Regions from separate parts of the Pedococcus sp. P2_E4 genome, predicted to be linked through region 2. Evidence: riboswitches for the same ligand, from Rfam matches in the RefSeq annotation. Region 2 holds a riboswitch; the other holds the start of a gene.
What was found. Region 2 has a riboswitch for S-adenosylmethionine ahead of AC1DV7_RS09715 (aminotransferase class V-fold PLP-dependent enzyme). Riboswitches for the same ligand answer to the same signal wherever they lie in the genome.
Positions count from the first base shown of each region.

Region 1 (5,590 bases), on a different contig from region 2:
CGCCGACGCCGACGACCTGCTCAAGAAGGCCGGGGTCGCCTCGACCGGTCGCCTCGCCAACCTCGCGGCCCAGCGGCTGCCCGGGCCGGCGATGATGGTGGTCAACAAGGCTGTGGGCTTCCGGCTGCTGTCCACCGCGGGCAGGAAGACGCTGACCCGGTTCGGCAAGGGCGTGCCGGTCGTCGGTGGAGTCATCGGCGCAGGGCTCGACGGCTACCTGCTCAAGAAGATCGCCGACCACGCCCGCCACGAGTTCCCCCCGCGCACGATGAAGTACTGACCGCGCGTCGTACCCGGGTGCGGCGACGGTCGTCCCGGGTGAGCTGGCTGGAACCGCCCGCGGGAATGCTGCGTCAGAACCAGTCGTTGGAGCACTGTTCGGGCCCACCCGCGGTGCCCGAGACGAGCAAGGAGCACGACATGTCCACCAAGGCCACCCGCCACGGCTCGCGGTGGGGTGCGTTCCGCACCCTCGCCACCGCCATCCGCGCCGCCACCCGTCCGGGCTCCCCGGCACTCGGTGAGCGGCTCACCAGCCTCCCGCGCCTGGTCCGGGCGACGTTCCGCGGCGAGTATGCCGGGACGACCAGGGGGCGCCTGCTGCTGCTCCTCGGCGCGGTCGCCTACGTCGTGTCACCCGTGGACGTGCTGCCGGAGGCGTTCCTCCCGCTGATCGGCCTCGCTGACGACGCGATGGTCGTCTCGTGGATCGCCGCCAGTGTCATCAACGAGACCGAGTCGTTCCTGCGCTGGGAGCGCACGTCGGCGCAGGCTGCCCCGGGGGCCGGTGCCGGTGCCGGTGCCGCGGACGCGGAGACGGTGACCGGCCACGTCGTGGGCTGACGCCCGCTCGTCTGAGGCGCCTGCGCGCCTCAGTCCACGCGGCGGCAGGGAGCCGTGAGGCCCGCTCGACGATCCCGTGCCCACCGGGCACGGGATCGTTTTTGTTCCAGCGCTTTCCACAGGGGCCATCGGCGCGCTGGCCACGCATCCACAGATCGGCGACGAGCCCTCGATGTGGCGTGACGGTCTCCCGGATCGTGTTGTGCATGAACACGATTCGACTCGGCAGCGCCGCTGAGCTGCTCGCAACCCTGCCCTACCAACTGGGCTACCACCCTCGCGACAGCATGGTCGTGGTCGAGCTCAAGGCACGCCGCCTCGGGCTGGTGGAGCGCATCGACCTGCCACCTCCGGCCCATGCGGCCGAGGCCGCCGCCCTGCTCGTCGAGCCGATGGTCCGCCACGGGGCCACCGCGGTCATCCTGATCGGCTACGAGACGCAGGTCGACGCTGCCGGGCCGCTGGTCGACGAGGTGCGCTGGGCGCTGGCCCGCGACGGGATCGCGGTCGTCGACACGCTGCTGGTGCGTGACGGCCGCTACTACAGCCTCGACTGCGATGCGGGGTGCTGCCCCGTCGAGGGTGCGCCCCTGCCAGACCCGTCACGGGTGTCCGCCGTCGCGGACCTCGTCGCCCAGGGGCGTGGCGTGCTGCCCGGTCGGGAGTCCGTGGTCGAGCTCGTGGCCGCCACACCACCGCTGTCCGAACGCGTTGATGCCGCGATCGCAGCGCTGGACCGCGGGCCTGCATCCGGCACGCAGGTGCGCCATGCAGGTGCGGCGTTCGGCCTGGGGCCGCCGGCTCCGTCGGGGGCGACCGAGCACGTCGACCAGAGCCGCATGGCCCGACGGCGGCATGCCCTCTCGCTCTGGGCCGTCGTGGGGGACCGGGCCGAGGCGACGACGACGCAGGACTTCCTGACGCCGGAGCAGGTGGCGGACCTCGTGGTGAGCCTGCGTGACCGCAGTCTGCGCGACATCCTCATCGCCTGGTGGTGTCCGGGGTCCCTCGCGCTGGAGGCGTTTCCCGGCGAGCTGGTCGACGAGGTGCGCGCTGCGTTTGCGGACGATCGCGGCCCGCGGCCCTTCCTCGTCCCGAGGCTGGCGTGGCTCGCGCGGGCCGTCGGCGACGAGCACGCCGCGCCGGTGCTGACCGTCCTCGCGAACGTCGCCCTGCACGGGGGCGACGGCACGCTCGCACGGGTCGCCCTCGACCGCGCGCTCGAGCAGAGTCCCGGCTACACGCTCGCCCGGCTCCTCGCGCGGATGCTCGACCTGGGGATCCGTCCGGACGACGTCCCCACCGACAGCTCGGCAGGCGACGACGGTCCCGAGGAGGTGGTGCCACTTCGGTCCGCCTGAGCTCGCGCCGCGGGGGACTCCTGTCCAGGCAGTCCAGTTGCCGGACGCAGGCTCGCGGGCAGCCCTCGACTCGTATCATGGGCTGAGGTCATGAGTTCCAGCGACAAGCCCCGGCTCGCTGGGCGGCAACCCTCCTCGCGGTGGGGTGCCCCGGGTGATGACACGGCCGGTCTGGGCGGCATGGATCCAGGCGGCAAGCGCGATGCCTCAGGAGACCTTCTGATGACGACCACCTCTCGTCCGCCGACCAGCAGCGGTGCGTGGCGTGATGACGACCCCGTGGGGGGACGGCAGTTCCTCGATCTCGGCGCGGTCGAGCTCGAGCGTGGCGGGGTGCTGCCGGGGGTGCGGCTGGCGTACGAGACGTGGGGCGAGCTGAACGCCGCCGCGGACAACGCGATCCTCGTCGAGCACGCCCTCACCGGCGACAGCCACGTCGTGGGCGAGGCCGGCCCCGGTCACCCGACGCCCGGGTGGTGGGACGGCCTGATCGGGCCGGGGCGTGCCCTCGACACCGAGCAGTACTTCGTGGTGGCCGCCAACGTCCTCGGGGGCTGTCAAGGCAGCACCGGCCCGTCGTCCAGTGCGCCCGACGGGACGCCGTGGGGGAGCCGGTTCCCGTTCATCACGGTGCGGGACCAGGTGCAGACCGAGGCGCTGCTCGCCGACGCCCTCGGCATCGCGCGGTGGCGGCTGGTCCTGGGTGGCTCGATGGGCGGGATGCGCGCCCTCGAGTGGGCCGTGACCCACCCCGCGCGCGTGGAGTGCGCGCTGGTCCTCGCGTCCACCGCATACGCCACTGCCGAGCAGATCGGCTGGTGCCAGGCCCAGCTGCTCGCCCTGCGCGGCGACCCCCACTTCCACGGGGGCGACTACTACGACGCCGAGTCCGGACCCGACGCGGGGCTGGGCATCGCCCGTCGCATCGCGCACGTGACCTACCGCAGCGAGCTCGAGCTCCACGAGCGGTTCGGGCGGCACGCCCAGGGCGAGGAGGACCCCCTGGGCGGCGGCGGACGGTACGCCGTCGAGTCCTACCTCGACCACCACGCCGGCAAGCTGGCTGGGCGCTTCGACGCCAACTCCTACATCGTCCTCACCGAGGCGATGAACTCCCACGACGTCGGCAGGGGCAGGGGAGGCGTGCCGGCCGCACTACGCCGAGTCACGGGCGACCTCGTCGTGGTGGCGGTCGACTCCGACCGTCTCTACCCGCCGCGGCTGTCCCGCGAGATCGTGGACGCGGTGCCCGGTGCCCGGCTGCACACGGTCCACTCCGACTACGGCCACGACGGTTTCCTCATCGAGGTCGACCAAGTGGCTGGCCTCGTCGAGCAAGTGCTGCACCCGCCTGCCTGACGGGGTGATTTCCGGTAGCGTCAACCACGCGGCACAGGTCGCGGACACCCGAGCAGGCTCGGGTCAGGTCGACGAACGAGGAGGTTCAGGTGGCCATCGTTGTGGGGTACGTGCCGACGAAAGAGGGTCGCGCCGCTCTGCGTCGCGCCGCGGACGAGTCGCTGTTGCGCAAGTCCAAGCTGATCGTCATCAACTCCCAGCGCGGGGGCCGCGACTACGACGGTGCCGAGGCGGAGCGGTTCGAGACCGAGCTCAACCGCATCCAGGGTGAGCTCGACGAGGTCGGCATCGAGCACGAGGTCCGCCAGCTGGTGCGCGGCAACGAGCCCGCCGAGGACCTCATCGCCGTGGCCGAGGAGGAGTCGGCCGACTTCATCGTCATCGGGCTGCGCCGTCGCACGCCGGTCGGCAAGCTGATCCTGGGCAGCAACGCCCAGCGCATCCTGCTCGACGCGTCCTGCCCGGTCCTGGCGGTCAAGGCCGACAGCTGACCCACCGCGCCGCTCGAATTCACGGCTCGATGCGGGGATTGCCGGGTTCTCGTTTTACAATGTCTCCTACGAGGTCTGGAAGCGCCCCCACGCCAACCGTCCTCGCGAATACTTCCGCCCCCTCACGCGTTGAACTGGCATAGGTTCCCCATGCCCGCGATCGTGTGCGCCGTGCCGCGAATCCGCGACGAAAGGTAGTCCGTGTCGCCTGTGTCAAAGAAGGCTGCGACCCCCGCAGGATCGTCGGCCTCATCCCTCCCGACCGAGTTCAGCCACCCCGCCCTCCAGAAGCTCATGAAGCAGGGTCGTACCAACGGCTCGGTCGACAGTGCGCAGCTCAAGGCCGCGCTCGAGGGTGCCCAGGTCGCTCCCAAGCGGATGAAGGCCGTGCTGCGCTCGCTCGACGAGCAGGGCATCCACGTGACCCTCGACACGGCCACGGCGACCCGTGCGGTGGCTGCCACCAGCACCCGCAAGACCGCCACCGCCAGCGCCAAGAAGGCCGCCGCGAAGACTGCCACCAAGACGGCCACCCCCAAGGCGACGGCCGCCAAGCCCACCGCCAAGGCAGCTGCGTCCAAGACCACCGCTTCCAAGGCCGACGGCGCCGCCAAGGCCACCACGACCAAGGCCGCCGCCCCGGCCACGAAGACGGCCGCGAAGAAGGCGACCACCACCAAGGCCGCAGCCAACGCGGCCGCCGCCGATGCGGACGCCTCCGCACCCAAGGCCACCAAGGCCGCCGCGAAGAAGGCCGCCACGAGCAAGGCCACCGCCGCTGACGCGCCCGGGGCCGGCGACGCCGTCGACGACGAGGCAGAGGACGCCGAGCCGACCGAGGTCGTCGAGTCCGAGCTCGAAGAGGTCGACGTCGAGGCCGAGGACTCCGAGGACGACGCCAAGAAGTCCGACGACGAGGACGAGGGCTCCGGCTTCGTCCTGCGCGACGACGACGAGGAGGACGCCCCGGTCCAGCAGGTCGTGACCGCCGGCGCCACCGCCGACCCGGTCAAGGACTACCTCAAGCAGATCGGCAAGGTCGCCCTGCTCAACGCCGAGCAGGAGGTCGAGCTCGCCAAGCGCATCGAGGCGGGCCTGTTCGCCGAGGAGCGGCTCAACTCCGGCGACAAGATCGAGATGAAGCTCAAGCGCGAGCTCTGGTGGATCGCCCAGGACGGCAAGAAGGCCAAGAACCACCTGCTCGAGGCCAACCTGCGTCTCGTGGTCTCCCTGGCCAAGCGTTACACCGGTCGCGGCATGCTGTTCCTCGACCTGATCCAGGAGGGCAACCTCGGACTCATCCGTGCGGTCGAGAAGTTCGACTACACCAAGGGCTACAAGTTCTCGACCTATGCGACGTGGTGGATCCGTCAGGCGATCACCCGCGCGATGGCGGACCAGGCCCGCACCATCCGCATCCCCGTGCACATGGTCGAGGTCATCAACAAGCTGGCCCGCGTCCAGCGCCAGATGCTGCAGGACCTCGGGCGCGAGCCCACCCCGGAGGAGCTCGCCAAGGAGCTCGACATGACCCCT
Region 1 covers NZ_JBFUEO010000038.1:15,121-20,710, forward strand. The annotation lists gene AC1DV7_RS15030 (EcsC family protein) at 1-280, shown strand, start outside; gene AC1DV7_RS15035 (YkvA family protein) at 421-843, shown strand; gene AC1DV7_RS15040 (DUF4192 domain-containing protein) at 1,050-2,204, shown strand; SAM riboswitch class IV at 2,291-2,410, shown strand; gene metX (homoserine O-acetyltransferase MetX) at 2,427-3,563, shown strand; gene AC1DV7_RS15050 (universal stress protein) at 3,653-4,054, shown strand; gene AC1DV7_RS15055 (RNA polymerase sigma factor) at 4,265-5,590, shown strand, end outside.
Region 1: another riboswitch for S-adenosylmethionine. It lies ahead of metX (homoserine O-acetyltransferase MetX); the one in region 2 lies ahead of AC1DV7_RS09715 (aminotransferase class V-fold PLP-dependent enzyme).

Region 2 (5,654 bases):
GAGGTGGTCGCGCAGCTCGGCGAGCCGCTGCGGGATCATGTGGACCGGGGTCGCGGTCATCACGAGCAGGCCGAACAGGCCCAGCATGAGCAGGATCGGGACGGTGCCGTAGACGGAGACCGCCGCCTCGATGGGGCTGGAGGCGAGGAAGCCGATGATCCCGCCACCGTCACGCATGCCGTCGGCGCCCTGCGGCGGCGTGGGGATGCCGGCGGCCACGTGGGCCAGGCCGGACGCGGCGAACGCGAGTGCCCCGAGACCGATGCCGATACGGGAGTTGGCGCCGTCGTCCTGGGGCGCGCGCAGCAGCCGGATGCCGAGGAAGAGCAGGGCCAGGGGCACGGCGTACGCGACCCGCCCGAAGGTGCCGGCGACGACCGCGTGGATGACGTCACCCACGGCACCGTCGAGCGCCCACCACTCGCGGGCCGCCACGACGATGGACAGGCCGATGAGGAAGAAGCCGACGCCGTCGCGGCGGTGCTCCGGCTCGAGGTCGCGGGCGCTGCTGCCGACCCGGCGCACGGCGCCGCCGGCGACGTGCGCCATGCCCATCCACGTCCCGCGCACGKCGCGCAGCGGCAGGGGCAGTCCCCCACCGGTGGTCTTGCCGCGGGCAGGGGACTTGCGGGGCGCGCTGGACCTGCGGTTGGCAGGCCGGGTCGCAGTGCTGCGTCGCGGGGCCTGACCTCCCGTGGAGCGCGTCGAGGTGGACGGACGTGTCGCCATGGTCGCAGGCTACGCGAAGGTCACTTCGGAAACACGCGTCACACGCGTTACAGGCACCAGGAATGTGCCCGGCAGGCACGGATCGCCCCGTCGCGACAGGTGGCCGTTATGTCCGCAGATCAGCCTCGGCCGAACGGTCGACGTGCCCGCGGAGATCGGCCATATCGCGCCCACACCCATTCTCCCGGAGGGACACGGGTGAAACGCTGAGCCTGCGTCTGGCGGGGCCTGCGCCGACGGTCACCACCATGGCCGTCGGCGCAGGCGCGCAGAAGGGGGATTCTCCGCGCGAAGACGCCTGGCGTCGGCGCCCCGTCAGACCTCCTCCAGGGCCGTCGGGCATCCCGGACATCTCAGATGCCGGGAAGGAGCGCCCGAGTGCTGGATCGGGGCGACGTCCCGCCGCTACCCTCGACGACAGGTCATGAGTGTCAGCGCGAAGCCCCGGCTTGCTGACCAGCAACCCTCCTCCGCGGTGGGGTGCTCCGGGTGACGACCGGGTCGCCTGCACGACGCAGGCGGCAAGCGCGGACTCGCGACCAACCGGCTCTCACGGTCTCGGGTCCCACCCGGACCAGGAGCTGCCCCACATGTCGATCGCCAGCACACCCCCGACGCCGTTTCGCCGCACGGCTCCCCTCGCCCACGCCAGGGCCCTGGGGGCTGACGGCCACCGCGACCACCTGCGTGCGGTCCCCGCGCCGGGCACGGCCCCCGCGCTGCCGCCCGTGGTGTCCGAGGCCCTGGCCGTCCCGACCCTGCACGGCACGGTCGACTACGCGAACTTCGACCACGCTGCCTCGACGCCGGCGCTCGTCGGGGTCAAGCGGGCGGTCGACACCGCCCTGCGCACGTACTCCTCGGTGCACCGGGGCAACGGCTACGCCTCGCGGGTGACGAGCGCGTGGTACGAGCAGGCTCGTGACGAGGTGCGCACCTTCGTCGGGGCGCGCGAGTCGGACGAGGTGGTCTTCACCCGCAACAGCACCGACTCGTTCAACCTGCTGGCACGCGCCCTCCCCCGCGACACGGCCGTGTTCGTCTTCGAGACCGAGCACCACGCGGCCCTGCTGCCCTGGCCCGCGGCTCGCACCCACCGCCTCCCGGTGCCGGGCAGCGTCCGTGACGCCGAGGCGATCCTGCGGGCGGCGTTGCGGCGCAACCACTCCCGCCACCGCCTGGTCGTCCTCGCCGGCGCCTCCAACGTCACGGGTGAGATCTGGCCGATCCGCCAGCTGGCTGCAGTCGCCCGCAAGGCAGGCGCGCGCGTCGTGCTCGACGCGGCGCAGTACGCCCCCCACCGCCCGGTCGACCTCGATGACCTCGGCGTCGACTACGTCGTCCTGTCCGGGCACAAGCTCTACGCGCCGTTCGGTGCCGGCGTGCTCGCCGGCCGTCGCGACTGGCTCGACGCTGCAGCGCCCTACCTCGCCGGTGGTGGCGCGACCCGCCTGGTGACCGAGCGCGGCGTGGTCTGGCAGGAGGGCGCGGCGCGTCACGAGGCCGGGAGCCCCAACGTCATCGGCGCCGTGGCCCTCGCGGCCGCCTGTCACGCCCTGCGCACCCACGCCGAGGCGATAGAGGCCCACGAGGCGAGCCTGGGCCGAGCCCTGCTCGACGGGCTGAGGGCCATCGACGGCGTGGAGACCTACTCGCTGTTCACGCCCGACCACGAGCGCGTGGCCGTGGCGACCTTCACCGTCGACGGCGTCGACTCCTCGCTCGTGTCCACCGTCCTGGCGGCCGAGCACGGGATCGGCGTGCGGGACGGCAAGTTCTGTGCGCACCTGTGCGTGGACGCGCTGCTCGAGACCGACCCGACCGACCCGTATGCCGAGGGGCCCGCGACGGCGGTCCGCGCCAGCGTGGGGCTCGCCACCACAGCGGCCCACGTCGAGCGGCTGCTCGCCGCCGTCGCGGACCTCGCGGCGCACGGGCCGGCGCACGACTACGAGCTCACCGCCGACGGCTGGGTCGTCGATGACGACCCCCGGGACGCCCTGCCGACTCGGCCCTGGTAGCCGGCGCGGGGCCAGCCCTCGCTCACCCACACCCGGCCACACGCCATACCGGCCCGGACACACAGGTCCGCCCCCGGGCGAACCGGAGGCGGACGGTGGATGGGACGTGGCTGGGCCCGGGCGATCAACGTCAGTCGATCAGTGGGCCCAGTTGTGACGGCCGTCGGTGGGCCGGGAGTCGGCGCCGAAGTACCACGCGGCGACGGGGAGGGCGATCAACAGAACCAGTGCGATGAAAGTAGCCATGGCAGTAATTGTGCGCGCAGTCGCATCCTGCCACTAGTGGCAAAGATGACCACGTTCGCATTTTTTCTGCCAGTCGATCCTCGGGGGTCACAGCGCCGGCTGACAGCGCGCCCTCAGGCCTGGATGACCACCGGGATGATCATCGGCCGACGGCGGATCTTGCCCCCCACCCAACTGCCGATCGCCCGGCGCATGACCTGCTCGAGCTGGTGGGAGTCGGTGACGCCCTTGCCCGTCGCCTCGGCGAGCGCCTGCTCGATCTTGGGCCGCACCTGGTTGAAGATCTCGTCGTCCTCGGCGAAGCCGCGGGCCTGGATCTCCGGACCTGCGGCGATCTTGCCGGTGGCGGAGTCCATCACGACGATGACCGAGATGAAGCCCTCGTCGCGCAGGATGCGGCGGTCCTTGAGCAGCGCCTCGTCGAACTCGCCCACGCTCGACCCGTCGACGTAGACGTAGCCGCACTCGACGTTGCCCACGATCGTGGCCACCCCGTCGACGAGGTCGACGACCACGCCGTCCTCGGCCAGCACGACCTGCTCGCGCGGCACGCCGGTCTGGACGGCCAGCTCGGCGTTGGCGACCAGGTGACGCCACTCGCCGTGCACCGGCATGACGTTGCGGGGCTTGACGATGTTGTAGCAGTAGAGGAGCTCGCCTGCGCTGGCGTGGCCCGACACGTGCACCTTGGCGTTGCCCTTGTGGACCACGGTGGCGCCGAGGCGCATGAGCCCGTTGATGACGCGGTAGACGGCGTTCTCGTTGCCCGGGATCAGCGACGACGCGAGGAGGACGGTGTCACCCTCGCCCACGTCGATCCGGTGCTCACGGTTGGCCATGCGCGACAGCGCGGCCATCGGCTCGCCCTGGGAACCCGTGCAGATGAGGACGACCTGGTCGTCCGGGAAGTTGTCGAGCTTCTTGACGTCGACGAGCACGCCGTCGGGCACGTGGAGGTAGCCGAGCTCGGCCGCGATCCCCATGTTGCGGACCATCGACCGCCCGACCATGGCGACCTTGCGGCCCGACTTCTCGGCGGCGTTCAGCACCTGCTGGACGCGGTGCACGTGGCTGGAGAAGCACGCCACGATGATGCGCCGCTGCGCGTCACGGAAGACCTTGTCGATCGCCGGGGCGATGTCCTTCTCGGGGGTCGTGAAGCCGGGCACCTCGGCGTTCGTCGAGTCCGTCATGAACAGGTCGACGCCCTCCTCGCCCAGCCGCGCGAACGCGCGCAGGTCGGTGAGGCGGCCGTCGAGCGGCAGCTGGTCCATCTTGAAGTCACCGGTGTGCAGGATCGTCCCGCCGGGCGTCCGCACGAAGACCGCGAGCGCATCCGGGATCGAGTGGTTGACCGCCACGAACTCGCAGTCGAACACGCCGAGCTTCTCGCGCATGCCCTCCTTGACCCCGAGGGTGTAGGGCGTGATCCGGTGCTCCTTGAGCTTGGCCTCGATCAGCGCCAGCGTCAGCATCGAGCCGACGACCGGGATGTCGCGCTTGAGCTTGAGGAGGTAGGGCACCGCCCCGATGTGGTCCTCGTGGCCGTGGGTCAGCACGATCGCCTGGATGTCGTCGAGGCGGTCCTCGAGGTACTCGAAGTCGGGCAGGATCAGGTCGACGCCGGGGTGGTGGTCCTCGGGGAACAGCACGCCGCAGTCGATGACCAGCAGCTGCCCGGCGTGCTCGAGGACGGCCATGTTGCGGCCCACCTCACCGAGACCGCCGAGGGCGATGATGCGGACGCCGTGGGGGGCGAGGGCGGGGGGCGAGCTGAGCTCGGGGTGAGGGTGACTCACAGGAGGTCGGACTCCTTCAGGCCGGAGCGGAGGATCTCCAGGTGCTCCGGCGGGGACTCGACGAGCGGCAGGCGCACCGTCGCGTGGTCGATGACGCCGAGCTCGACGAGCGCGGCCTTGGCCATGATGGCTCCCTGGGAGGTGCTCATGATGGCGTTGACGGCAGGGACCAGCCGTCGGTGGAGGTCACGGGCGGCGACGAGGTCGCCGCGGTCGACGGCAGCCAGCATCGCGGCATACTCGCGGCCGGCGACGTGGCCCACCACGCTGACCGTGCCGACGGCACCCAGGGCGAGCCAGGGCAGCGTCGTCGCGTCGTCGCCGGAGAAGTAGATGAGGTCCGTCGAGGCCATCACCTGCGTGGAGGCCCACGGGTCGCCCTTGGCGTCCTTGACGGCGACGATGGTGGGCACCTGCGCCAGCTCGCGCAGCGTCTCGGAGGTGAAGGGGATGCCGGTGCGGCCGGGGATGTCGTAGAGCATGACCGGCAGGTCGGTGGTGCCGGCCACGGCGCGGCAGTGGGCGACGAGCCCCGCCTGCGTGGGCTTGTTGTAGTAGGGGCTGACGAGCAGCAGCCCGGTGGCGCCGGCGTCGCGGGACCGCTGCGCCATCTCGACGCTGTGCGCCGTCGCGTTGGAGCCCACACCGGCAACCACGGCCACCGCGTCGCCGACCGTCTCGACCACGAGCCGCACCATCTCGATGCTCTCGTCGTCCGTGAGGGTCGCCGACTCGCCCGTCGTGCCGTTGACGACGATGCCGTCGTGCCCGGTGTCGACCAGGTGGGCGACGAGGCGACGGGCCGAGTCGAGGTCGAGGCTGCCGTCCGGTCGCATCGGGCTGACCATGGCGGTCAGGA
Region 2 covers NZ_JBFUEO010000016.1:10,846-16,499, reverse strand. The annotation lists gene AC1DV7_RS09720 (FtsK/SpoIIIE family DNA translocase) at 1-729, opposite strand, end outside; SAM riboswitch class IV at 1,150-1,263, shown strand; gene AC1DV7_RS09715 (aminotransferase class V-fold PLP-dependent enzyme) at 1,320-2,750, shown strand; gene AC1DV7_RS09710 (ribonuclease J) at 3,110-4,795, opposite strand; gene dapA (4-hydroxy-tetrahydrodipicolinate synthase) at 4,792-5,654, opposite strand, start outside.